3 regions of the Variovorax sp. SRS16 genome follow, and region 3 is predicted to be linked to each of the others. Evidence: riboswitches for the same ligand, from Rfam matches in the RefSeq annotation. Region 3 holds a riboswitch; each other region holds the start of a gene.
The links. A riboswitch is a leader RNA that binds a small molecule or an ion and turns the genes downstream of it on or off. The one in region 3 is predicted to bind glycine.
Positions count from the first base shown of each region.

Region 1: another riboswitch for glycine. It lies ahead of gcvT (glycine cleavage system aminomethyltransferase GcvT); the one in region 3 lies ahead of E5P2_RS21300 (D-amino acid dehydrogenase).
Region 2: another riboswitch for glycine. It lies ahead of E5P2_RS02630 (FAD-dependent oxidoreductase); the one in region 3 lies ahead of E5P2_RS21300 (D-amino acid dehydrogenase).

Region 1 is NZ_LR594666.1:2,107,263-2,111,145, forward strand. Features, by position in the region: gene gcvP (aminomethyl-transferring glycine dehydrogenase) at 1-497, opposite strand, end outside; gene gcvH (glycine cleavage system protein GcvH) at 535-909, opposite strand; gene gcvT (glycine cleavage system aminomethyltransferase GcvT) at 965-2,134, opposite strand; glycine riboswitch at 2,181-2,293, opposite strand; glycine riboswitch at 2,311-2,409, opposite strand; gene E5P2_RS10245 (hypothetical protein) at 2,448-2,945, opposite strand; gene E5P2_RS10250 (electron transfer flavoprotein-ubiquinone oxidoreductase) at 3,152-3,883, opposite strand, start outside.
Region 2 is NZ_LR594666.1:536,966-540,848, forward strand. Features, by position in the region: gene E5P2_RS02625 (FIST signal transduction protein) at 1-513, shown strand, start outside; gene E5P2_RS02630 (FAD-dependent oxidoreductase) at 536-1,780, opposite strand; glycine riboswitch at 1,854-1,961, opposite strand; gene E5P2_RS02635 (helix-turn-helix domain-containing protein) at 2,110-2,844, opposite strand; gene E5P2_RS02640 (hypothetical protein) at 2,965-3,810, shown strand; gene E5P2_RS02645 (MFS transporter) at 3,832-3,883, shown strand, end outside.
Region 3 is NZ_LR594666.1:4,411,392-4,415,274, reverse strand. Features, by position in the region: gene E5P2_RS21305 (porin) at 1-186, opposite strand, end outside; gene E5P2_RS21300 (D-amino acid dehydrogenase) at 572-1,876, opposite strand; glycine riboswitch at 1,964-2,068, opposite strand; glycine riboswitch at 2,084-2,173, opposite strand; gene E5P2_RS21295 (PDR/VanB family oxidoreductase) at 2,329-3,285, shown strand; gene E5P2_RS21290 (hypothetical protein) at 3,540-3,752, shown strand; gene E5P2_RS21285 (hypothetical protein) at 3,762-3,883, shown strand, end outside.

The sequences.
Region 1 (3,883 bases), 2.3 Mb from region 3:
GTCATCGCCTCGGCCGCCGCGGTGGCCTCGTCGAGCATCGAGGCGTTGGCGATCGCCATGCCCGTGAGGTCGCAGACCATGGTCTGGAAGTTGAGCAGCGCCTCCATGCGGCCCTGCGAGATCTCGGCCTGGTAGGGCGTGTAGGCGGTGTACCAGGCCGGGTTCTCCAGCACGTTGCGCAGGATCACGCCGGGCGTGTGGGTGCCGTAGTAGCCCTGGCCGATGAAGCTGCGCGCCACCTTGTTCCTGACCGCGATGGCCTTGAGCTCGGCCAGCGCGTCGGCCTCCGTCGCCGGCGCCGGCAGACGCATCGGCGCGCGGCGGCGGATGGCCGGCGGCACGATGCCGTCGATCAGTTCGGCGCGCGACTTCGAGCCGATGGCGGACAGCATGGGTGCCTCGTCGGCGGCTTCGATGCCGATGTGGCGGGCGATGAATTCCTCGGCGTTCTCGAGATAGCGCAGCGAGGGTAGGGAGGTCTGGACGGGCGTCGGCATGGAGGGCAGTCGTGCGGTCGGGCAGGGAAGGGTCGAATCAGGCTTCGTCGGCGAATTTCTGATAGGCCGTGGCGTCGAGCAGCGCGTCGAGCTGCGCCGGCTCGCCGAGGCGCACCTTGAAGAACCAGCCGGCGCCGGTCGGGTCGCTGTTGGCCAGCGAAGGGTCGGCGCGCAGCGCCTCGTTGACTTCGGTGATCTCGCCCGACACGGGCATGAACACGTCGGCCGCGGCCTTGACCGACTCGACCACGCCGGCGATCTCGCCCTGCGCGAAGGTCTTGCCGATCGGGGGCAGGTCGACGAAGACCACGTCGCCGAGCGCATCCTGCGCATGCAGCGTGATGCCGACCGTGGCGGTGTTGCCGTCCCCGGGCTGGACCCATTCGTGGTCCTTGGTGTACTTGATGGTCATGAAGGAATCTCCTGGAAAAAATGGGCCGCTTGAATGGAAGGAATCGGGTCGAGGCTCAGCCTCTGAAGTAGTGGGCGGGCACGAAGGGCATGGTGCTGACTTCCATCGGCACCGCCTTGCCGCGCACCATGGCCTGGATGCGTGTGCCGGGTTCGGCGTAGGCGAGCGCCACATAGGCCATCGCGACCGGCCGGTCGACCGTGGGGCCGAGCAGGCCGCTGGTCACGTGGCCGATCGGCTGGCCTTCGAAGGATTCGAGCAGCGTGCCGTCGCGCACCGGCACGCGCTCCAGCGCCACCAGGCCGACGCGCTTGCGCTTGAGCGTGTGGTGGTCGAGGTGGCCGGCCGTGCCGCTGGCGGCGACGAGTTGTGCCAGCACCTTCGCGGCGCCGGGAAAGCCGCCTTCGCGCGCGCCGCCGGCGCGGCGCACCTTCTGCATCGCCCACCCGAGCGAGGCCTCGACCGGCGTGGTCGTCTCGTCGATGTCGTTGCCGTAGAGGCACAGCCCCGCTTCGAGCCGCAGCGAATTGCGTGCGCCCAGGCCGACGGGCTTGACCTCGGCCTGCGCGAGCAGCAGGCGGGCCAGCGCCTCGGCGTCCTGCGCGGCGACCGAGATCTCGAAGCCGTCCTCGCCGGTGTAGCCGCTGCGCGTGACGAAGGCGGCGATGCCGCCGATCTGCACCGCACCGCCGGTCATGAAGACGAAGCGCTCGATCCCGGGCGACAGCCGCGCCAGCGTCGCCGCAGCCTGTGGCCCCTGCAGCGCCAGCAGGGCGTGGTCGGGCAGGGGTTGCACCTGGCAGCGTGCGCCGATCTTCGCGGTGATGTGGGCGATGTCGGCCTTCTTGCAGGCGCCGTTGACGATCACGAAGAGCGAATCCTTGCCTTCGTTGAAGAACATCAGGTCGTCGAGGATGCCGCCGTCGTCGTTCAGCAGCAGGCCGTAGCGCTGCCGGCCGGCCGCCAGGCCGACGACGTCGACCGGCATCAGGGTTTCGAACGCGGCCGCGGCGTCGGGGCCGACCAGCCGGAGCTGGCCCATGTGCGAGATGTCGAACAGGCCGGCGGCACTGCGCGTGTGCTTGTGCTCGGCCATCAGGCCGGCCGGGTACTGCACCGGCATCGAATAGCCGGCGAAGGGCACCATGCGTGCGCCGAGTTCCACGTGCAGGTCGTACAGCGGTGTCTTCTGAGGATCGTCACCGGATGCGGATGAGGAGGCCAAGGCACTCTCCAAAAGGGGCAGTCTCGTTCCATGGCGCGCGCCATGGGCCACCCCTGCTGTCCGCTTTACCTGAGAGATTCGCCCCACGATCGGGGTTTGCTCCTTCGGTGGACGGCCCTGCGCTTGCGCGGCGGGCCGGCTCTCTCCAGCAAGGAAACGCGCGAAAAAGATCGGCGCTTCGTCAGTCCTTTTGCCTGAGCGTTCGGGCCCGTGGATCGGTGGGACCTGCGCCTTCGGCGGCTCCGCGGGGCGGGGCTCTCTCCTGACCCTGGTGAGTGTAAGGGATCGGTGGCGCCCGGCGCCGCCGATCGGTTCAATGCAGGGGCAGGGCGGGCAGCAGCTTGTCGATGCGCTCGCGGATCGATTCGGCGCGCTCGGCGCCGGCGGCCTGCTCGATCGCCTCGAGCATGGCGTTGGCCGTCGCCAGCATCGATTCGCGGTCGCGCGCTGCGCGCAAGGCCTCGCGGAAGCGTTCGGCCAGCAGCGGGTCGCGCCGCACGAACATGCGCTCGCAGAGGTCGAACAGGAACATCCGCGTGGTGGCGAGCGACCGCTTGCCGTCGAAGACATCGGCGGCGACGGCCGCGGCGGGTTCGGGCTGCGGGGGCGGCTGGCGGTGCTGCAGATAGCCGGTGTCCATCAACTGGGCCGCGACCCGGCTGGCCTGCTCGCGGCCGCCGAAGAGCTCGCCGAAGTCGGTCACCGAGCGATGGCCGTTGGCCATCAGCAGCAGGGCGCGCTCACGCTGGCCGAGGGTCCGGCGGCCGGGCTGGAGTTCTTGATGGGCCTTGTCGGTCTTGATGAGGAACATGGGATGCTGGCTTGCGGGCGAGCCTTGCAGCATCGGGGGTGGGTGTGACGGCTTTGTGAATGGGTGATTCGAAGGGTGCGATTTCTGTTGAGGCTGTCGGCCGGGGCGAATTCCCGGCTCCGGCTTCACGTCACGCGCAACGCACAGTTCAAAGGCCCGGTGCCCCCACCCCAACCCTCCCCCAGAGGAGGAGGGAGAAAGACCCGTCACATGCCGACGTAGTTCGGCCCGCCGCCGCCCTCGGGCGTCACCCACACGATGTTCTGCGTCGGATCCTTGATGTCGCAGGTCTTGCAATGCACGCAGTTCTGCGCATTGATCTGCAGGCGCTCCTTGCCGCCTTCATCCGGCACGAACTCGTACACCCCGGCGGGACAGTAGCGGCTCTCGGGGCCGGCGTAGTCGGGCAGGTTGATCCGGGTCGGCACCGTCGCGTCCTTGAGCGTCAGGTGCGCGGGCTGGTTCTCTTCGTGGTTGGTGTTGCTCACGAAGACCGACGACAGCCGGTCGAAGGTGAGCTTGTTGTCCGGTTTCGGGTAGGCGATCTTCTTGCCGGCCGATGCCCGCTTGAGGCGCTGGTGATCGGCCTCGGTGCGGTGAATCGTCCACGGGATGTGGCCACGCAGCACGAACTGCTCGATGCCGGTCATCACCGTGCCGACCGCCAGGCCCTTCTTGAACCACTGCTTGAAGTTGCGTGCCTTGTTGAGTTCGGTGCGCAGCCAGCTCTTCTCGAAGGCCGCGGGGTAGGCCGTGAGTTCGTCGTGCTGCCGGCCGGCCATCACGGCCTCGTAGGCCGCGTCGGCCACCAGCATGCCGGTCTTGATGGCGGCATGGCTGCCCTTGATGCGGCTCGCGTTCAGGTAGCCGGCCTCGCAGCCGACCAGCGCGCCGCCGGGGAACACCGTCTTGGGCAGCGAGAGCAGGCCGCCGGCGGT
Region 2 (3,883 bases), 3.9 Mb from region 3:
GCGGTGCGCGCCACGCTGGTCGGTCTCGCCGATGCGGGCAGCGACGGCATCCGGCGCACCGGCGACCTGGGCGCCGACGTGCTGGTGCGGCACATCATCGGGCTCGATCCGACGCGTCGCGGCGTGGCGATCGCCGACGTCGCCGAAGCCGGCATGCGCATGACCTTCTGCCGCCGCAATGCGCAGGCGGCGCGCGCCGATCTCATGCGCGTCTGTGCCGAGATCCGCGAGGAACTCGAACCCGAGGAGCAGACGCTGGCGACGGCGCGCGAGGTCGCGGCCGGCGAGGCCGAGGCCGCGCCCCATCCCGCGCGCCGCATCGCGGGCGCGGTGTACGTGAGCTGCTCCGGCCGCGGCGGCCCGCATTTCGGCGCGCCCGGCGCGGAGCTGCAGATCGTGCGGCATGCGCTCGGCGACGTGCCGCTGGTCGGCTTCTTCGCGGCCGGCGAGATCGCGCGGCATCACCTGTACGGCTACACCGGCGTGCTGACGGTCTTCACCGGCGCCGATTGAGCGCGAGGCGGCCTGCGCCGGCCTACATGCCGCGGAAGGCGAACTCGAGTTCGGGCCGCAGGCCGCTCATGATCCGGGCGATCGACTTGCCGGCGCCGCAGACGTGCACCCAGCCATGCGCGCCGGGCGCCGTGTTGAGGAACAGGTTGGGCAGCCGCGTCTTGCCGATCATGGGCAGCCCGTTCCGGCTCACCGCATGCCCGACGGTTTCGAGCGTGGCGTGCGCCGTGTCGGCGGCGCCGGGGAACAGCTGCTCGAAGCGGCGCAGGATGGCGTCGAAGCGATCGGAGTCGGCTTCGCCTTCCTCGTCGAGGCGGTCGCGCGCGAAGCCCGAGACCCGCAGGGAATCGCCCGCCGGCGTCTCGATGCGCATGATGCGCAGCTTGCCCTGGCGGTCCCGCAGGGTCACGCGCGGAGCGCGGGCGGCGTCCTTGACCGGCATCGTGACGATGTACTCGCGCAGGTGGCGCAGCGGCATCGCGATGCCCAGCTGCTGCGCATGCGGCGCGCCGGCCGCGCCGAGCGCGAGCACATAGGCCTGGGCGCGCATGGCCGTGGGCCGGCCGCCGGCATCGCGCAGTTCGACGTGGTCGATGCGGCCCTCGCGCTCGTGCAGCGACACCACCGTGTGCTTCATCGCGAAGCGGACCCCGGCCGCGCGGCACAGGAAGACGAGGCTGGCCGCGAACTGGGCCGGATCGCGCGCCGGGTCGTCCTGCGCATAGGCCGCGCCGGCGAGGCCTATGCGCATCGCCTGCAGCGCCGGCTCGATGCGCAGCGCGTCCTCGGGCGAGAGCAGGCGTTCTTCGCAGCCCAGCCTGTTCCAGTGCGCGGCGCGGGCCGTGCGGTCCTCGAAAGCGGCGGTGTCCGTGTAAAGGCTCAGCAGGCCTGCGGTGCGCGCGCTCTGGGGCATGCCGGCCTCGTCGCTCAGCGCGCGCACGCTTTCGCGGCTGTAGGCGGCCAGGCGAACGAGATGCTCGAACGGATCGGGCTTGCGGCGTTCGCCGATGGCACGGTCGAGCAGCCGGGCCAAGTGCCTTCGCAGGCGGCTGTACAGCGCCGATTCCTTGCGCTTCGTGCCGGCAGGGGATGAGGACAGTGCCGCCGGCTGCGCTGCGGCGCCTTCCTCATGGCGGTTCACGCGGCCGCGCGCCTTGGCCGCGGGGCTCGCGTGCCGGTCGACCACCGTCACCTCGTGGCCCAGCTGTTGCAGGTAGTAGGCCGATGCGACGCCGAGCAGGCCGGCGCCCAGAACAATCACGCGCATGTCCGTATCCTTTTTGGATGGCACGAACGGCGGGTGGCGGCGCGGATGGCGGCCTTCACCCGGGGTTCAGACTGCCGCTCCCCCTGTCTTGTACCTGAGAGATTCACCCGCGTGCGACCCGCAGCGGGCTTGCTCCTTCGGTGCGCCGCGTGCCGCGGCGGCTCTCCAGTCGGCGATTGATCAACAACGATGCAGTGATCGAATCGCCTTCGGCGATTCACCTGAGCGTTCATGGGAGTTTGCGCCATCGGTGGGATGGGGACCATCCGCTTTCTGCGATCGGTAGTCTAGCGCAGAAACCGGTTTCTTGAATCATGTGGGCGACCCGCTCAAGCCCGGCGCAGGCGCGTGAAAAGCTCGAATTCCCAGTTGCGCATGCCGAGCAGCAAGGTATAGCCCTCGCGCTCCTTGGGCGACAGCTTCTGGTCGGTCTGGTGCTGCTGGGCGAAGTCCTGGGCCACGCGCTGCAGGCGTTCGAGGAAAGCGGGCGCCAGCGAGCGGCTGATCGAGCCGTGGACCAGCAGCAGGCCTTCGGCCGGCCCGTCGAAGCCGCCCTTGTAGTAGTCGAGCACCACGTTCTCGCGGAAGAAATCCATCACCGGGCCATGCGGGCGCCAGCGGAAGGTCTTGGCCAGCTTGAGGCGGTAGCGGTTCAGCGGACGCAGCTCGATGATGCCGATGCGGTCCAGCTGGGCCAGGTAGCCGATGCACTCGGCCTGGCTGATCCGGTAGGCGGTGACGATCTGCTCCAGCGTCCACTGGCTCAGCACGTTGATCGCCACCAGCAGCAGCTTCTTGTCCTTGACCACGGCATTTTCCTGCTCGAGCGTCAGCTCCTTCAGCAAGGGCTGGTCGTCGGCCACGCGGCGGGCGAGTTCGGCGAAATCGATCTTGAGTGCGCGGCAGATCGCGTCGACCCGCGTGAGCGGCATGTCGCCCTTGGCGAGCATGCGCTTGACGCTGGACTCGGCCATGTCGAGCGACTTGGCGAGATCCGCATAGGTCATGCGGGCATTCTTGAGTTCGTTCTTCAGGGCCTGGACGAGGTCGACGGTGGTGCTCATGGGAAGAGTATTGCCTGTTGATACCAAGGGGCGTTGGAAATTGCTCCGTATCGATTTTCGATGCCCGAGAGGGGGTTGGCAACCTACATTCCGCCCCACCGCCACCTCTCGGAGCCCGCCATGTCCCTGCTGCCTTCCCTTTCCCGCCGCGAGCGCGGCCTGCTGTCCGTGTTCGCGTTGCTGACCCTGGTCGCGGTCGCCGGGCCGGACCTGCAAGCGACCGAACTGCCGCCGGCCGTGTTCGCCGATACCCAGGCCTGGCACGGGCTGCCGAACGCGATGGATGTGCTCAGCAACCTGCCCTTCCTGGTCATCGGGCTCTGGGGCCTGCGCTGGCTGCACTGGCTCGACCGGGCGCATGAAGACGTGCTGGATGCGGTGCCGCTGCCGCCATCGATGGTCCATCCGCCGGTCAATGCCCTCGATTGCGCCTGGATGTTCTTCGCCGGCCTGATCCTCACCGCCGCCGGCTCGGCGTTCTACCACCTGCAGCCCGACGACCTGCGCCTGGCGGCGGACCGCGCCGGCATGGCGGTCGTCTTCGCGGGGCTGGTCGGCTTCGCCGTCTGCGAACGGGTCAGTGCACGCGCCGGCTGGCCGGCCGCGTGGTTCGTGCTGGCGGCCGGGCTGCTGGCGGTGGGTGTCTGCGAGGAGACGGGCAACGTGCTGCCATGGGGACTGGTCCAGTTCGGCGGCATGGCGCTGGTGCTGACGCTGGCGCTCGGCAGGCCGATGCATGGCGCGGTCGGGCTCAGGCTCGGCTGGGTGGTCTTCTTCTATGCGTTGGCGAAGTTCTTCGAGTTCTCGGACGGCGCGATCCTCCAGGCCACGCATCAGCTGGTATCCGGCCACACGCTCAAGCATCTGACGGCCGCGCTCGCGGGATTGCCCGTGCTCCATGCACTGCAGGCCATGGGTCGCCGGACGCTGCGGCACAATCCGGGCGCGGCCGCAGTGACGGCCTGAGGAACCCGCAAGGGCATTCGCATGACCATCCCTGCCGACGCTTCCCTCGTCCTCGCGCCCGACGCGCCGGCGC
Region 3 (3,883 bases):
CGTCGTCACGCTGCCCCGGTTGACGTAGAAGGGGTTCAGCAGCGTCGGCCCGTTCGGGTCCGTCGAGCGGTTCGAGTAGCCGCTGATCGCGGTATCGATCGTGCCGAACACGGTGATGGACGACTGGGCCGAGGCCGCGCCGGCGGCGGCCAGCGCCACCGATGTCAGCCATATTTTTCTCTTCATTGCATGTCTCCGTTGGGAATCGACGGCCGGCTCACGGCCGCGCACAGGGATCGCGCACGCGCGCGCCTGTCCGAGGCCGCCGCGGCGGGCCTTGTGGGCAGAAAGGGCGTGATGTGCAGGCGGGTTGCCTGCGGACGCGGGGCGCGGTCGAACGCGACCGGCCGGCGCCGTCGTCAATGCGCTATGTCCACACCGAGTGCCGGCGCAGTGCGATGCGGGGATGGATCCGTGGGGACATCGGGTGAACCTCTTTGAACTGTTCGGCAGGCATCAATGAAGCGCCAGGTGCAGCCCGAGAATAGAGAGCGAACGACCGACGGGAAAATCGTTCTTTCCGATGGCAGCCATGTGATGGCGCAATAGCTGCGCCATCACTCCGGCGCAATTACGCGCCCTGCAGGCCGAGGACCGGCGGCCGCGGCGTCGCGCCGGTGAAGGCGAAATCCACCTCCGGCGCGAGGCCGCTCACGATGCGCGCGATCGACTTGCCCGAACCGCAGGCGTGCGTCCAGCCCAGCGTGCCATGGCCGGTGTTGAGGAACAGGTTCGGCAACCGGGTGGCGCCGATCAGCGGCACGTTGCTCGGCGTGGCGGGACGCAGCCCGGTCCAGAACTGGGCCTGCGTCGTGTCGCCGGCGCCGGGGAACAGCTGCTCGACGCGCCGCACGATGGCCTCGCAGCGCACGCGGTTCAGGTCGCGGTCGTAGCCGTTGAGTTCGGCCGTGCCGGCGATGCGCATGCGGTCGCCCGTGGCCGAGGTGTAGCGCGAGAACACCAGCTTGTATTCGTCGTCGGTGAGCGAGACCTGATAGGCCTTCGAGGCATCGATGACCGGCAGCGTGACCGAATAGCCCTTGGCCGGATAGATCGGCAGCCGGATGCCCAGCGGCGCCGCGTAGAGCGGACTGAGCGAGCCCATCGCGAGCACGAAGGCATCGCCGCGGATGCGCTGGAAGCGGCCTTCGCTGTCGGTCGCCTCGACGTGGTCGATGCTGCCGCCGGCCTCGCGGATCGCGGTCACCGTGTGGCTCATGAGGAACTTCACGCCGGCCGCCTCGCAGAGCTTGACCAGCTCGCGCGCGAAGCGGTTGGCATCGCCCGACTCGTCCTCGGCCGTGTAGGTGGCGCCGGCCAGCTGCGGGCGGATATGGGCCAGCGCGGGTTCGAGCCGCACGGCTTCGTCGGCCGAGATCACCTGGCGCTCGCAGCCGAGCGCGCGCATCTGCTCGGCGGGCTTGAGGGCGCCGTCGAATTCCTTTGGCGTCGTATAGAAGTGCAGGATGCCCTGCGTGCGCTGGTCGTAGTCGAGGCCGGTGTCGCGGCGCAGCTGCTGCAGCGTCGCGCGGCTGTAGGTGCCGAGCCGCACGATCTGCTCGATGTTGTGGCGGGTGCGCGCCGGCGTGCATTCACGCAGGAACTGCAGGCCCCAGAGCCACTGCCGCATGTCGGCGCGAATGCGAAAGAGCAGCGGCGCGTCTTCCTTGCCGAGCCATTGCAGCACCTTCCATGGTGCGCTCGGGTTGGCCCAGGGTTCGGCATGGCTGACCGAGATCTGGCCGCCGTTGGCGAAGCTGGTTTCGGCGGCCGGCGTGGCCTGCCGGTCGATCACGGTCACGTCGTGGCCGAGTTGCTGGAGGTAGTAGGCCGAGGTGACGCCGAGCAGGCCGGCGCCGAGAACGATCACGCGCATGTCAAGAACCCCTTCGAGGTTTTGGCGCTCGAACACGGCGAAACGGATGCTGCAAAAAGAAAAGCAACCGGAACGCATGTTCGAGTTGCCGCTCCCCCTGTCCTCGGTACCTGAGAGATTCACCCCCTGCGGCGCAGCGGGCTTGCTCCTTCGGTGCATCACGTGGCGTGATGGCTCTCCAGACGGCTCTGACGATGGTTGCAGTACGGGCTCATCACGTGAGCCGACCTGAGCGTTTATGGGAGTTTGCGCCTTCGGTGAAGCCGCTCGCGCGGCCTGCTCTCCTGCGAGCGCGAGTCTAACCGAAGCAGGACGCGCGGTCGATGCGCGCGTGCGGCGCGATGCATCACTTCGCGCGATGCCTCGCATCCAAAGGAACGATTTTTTCTTTCGTCCGCGGCCTTCGACAATTTTCGCTTCTGCCCTATCGGCTATCGAAGCGCGAAGCGACCATGAAAAGCTCTTCTCTTTTGCACGTGACGGTGAGCGCCGTCCGCCGCGAAGCCCGGCACATCGTGAGCCTCGAGCTGCGTCCGCGCACGGGAGAAGCGTTGCCGGTCTTCGAGCCCGGGGCGCACATCGACCTGCACCTCGCGCCGGATCTGGTCCGCAGCTACTCGCTGCTGAACCCGGACACCGAAGGCGATCGCTACCGGATCGCCGTCCTCAACGACAGGAACAGCCGCGGCGGATCGCGCCATGTCCACGAGCGGCTCGCGGTCGGATCGATGCTGGACATCTCGCCGCCGCGCAATCATTTCCCGTTGAATGCCGATGCCTCGAGATCGGTCCTGCTGGCGGGCGGCATCGGCATCACGCCGATCCTCGCCATGCACGAGCGGCTTGCGGCGCTGGGCAAGCCGGCTTCGCTGCTGTACTGCGCGCGGTCCCGGCCGGAGGCGGCATTCTGCGAACGCCTCGGGTCGTCGAGGAACGTCAGCTTCCATTTCGACGAAGAGCAGGGAAGGCCGCCCGATCTGCGCGACTTCCTCGCGCGCGAACCGGCGGCGAGCGATTTCTATTGCTGCGGGCCGGCGCCGATGATCGCCGCCTTCGAGCGCATCTGCGAGGAACTCGGCTTCAGGAAGGTCCATGTCGAACGCTTTGCGGCGGATGCGGGGGGCGGGGTGTCGCGGCAGCAACATCCCTACACAGTGACGCTGACGCGCACCGGCCGGACCCTTGCCGTACAGCCGGGCGTCGCGCTGCTCGATGCCCTGCACAAAGCCGGCATCGACGCCGATTGCGGTTGCCGCGAGGGCGTCTGCCGCGCCTGCGAGACACGGGTGCTCGAGGGCATTCCGGCGCACCGGGATTCGGTGCTCTCGAGCGAGGAGCGCGCGTCGAACCGGACGATGATGGTCTGCGTGTCGGGCTGCGTCGGCGAACACCTCGTTCTCGATCTCTGAGCCGGTCATCGGCAGGAAACCCCTGTCCAGCGCCTGCAGCCAGGGCAGCGCTTCCCGCCGCTCGGCTGTTCTGCCAGCCGCCGAGGCAGACAAAACACCCCTTAAAACGCGCCCCCGTGTGAAATGCATCACGTGAAATGATTAGTCCTTAGGTACTACATGTAATTACAATTGGCTACATGAAGTCACATGCAGGCCACCGTTCGGGGAGGCAGGGAAACCTGGCCTTCGGATCGTTCGTCGGATAAAAGCCGATGCTCTACAGCCTGCTCCAACGCCTCGCCCTGGGCCCGCTGCCCATGACGTTCACGAACGCCCAGGAGATCGAGCATCTGCGCACGCTCAGGGACGGCGGCTGGGTCAAGGTCTCTTTCACCCCGGGGACCAAGCCGGGCCAGGGGACGGCGACGGTGACCGAACTGACCGCCCTGGGCAGGGTGGCCATGCGCTTCATTCCACCTGAGTAGGAGCAAGCCATGCGAGCACTCGTCTGCACCCTGGTCGGCCTCGCCGTCTTTGCCGGTTGTACCGCCGTCTGGTGGTTCTATTGGCCGGTGTGGCAGGTCGAGATGCAGGTCAAGAGCAAGCTCCCCCCGTC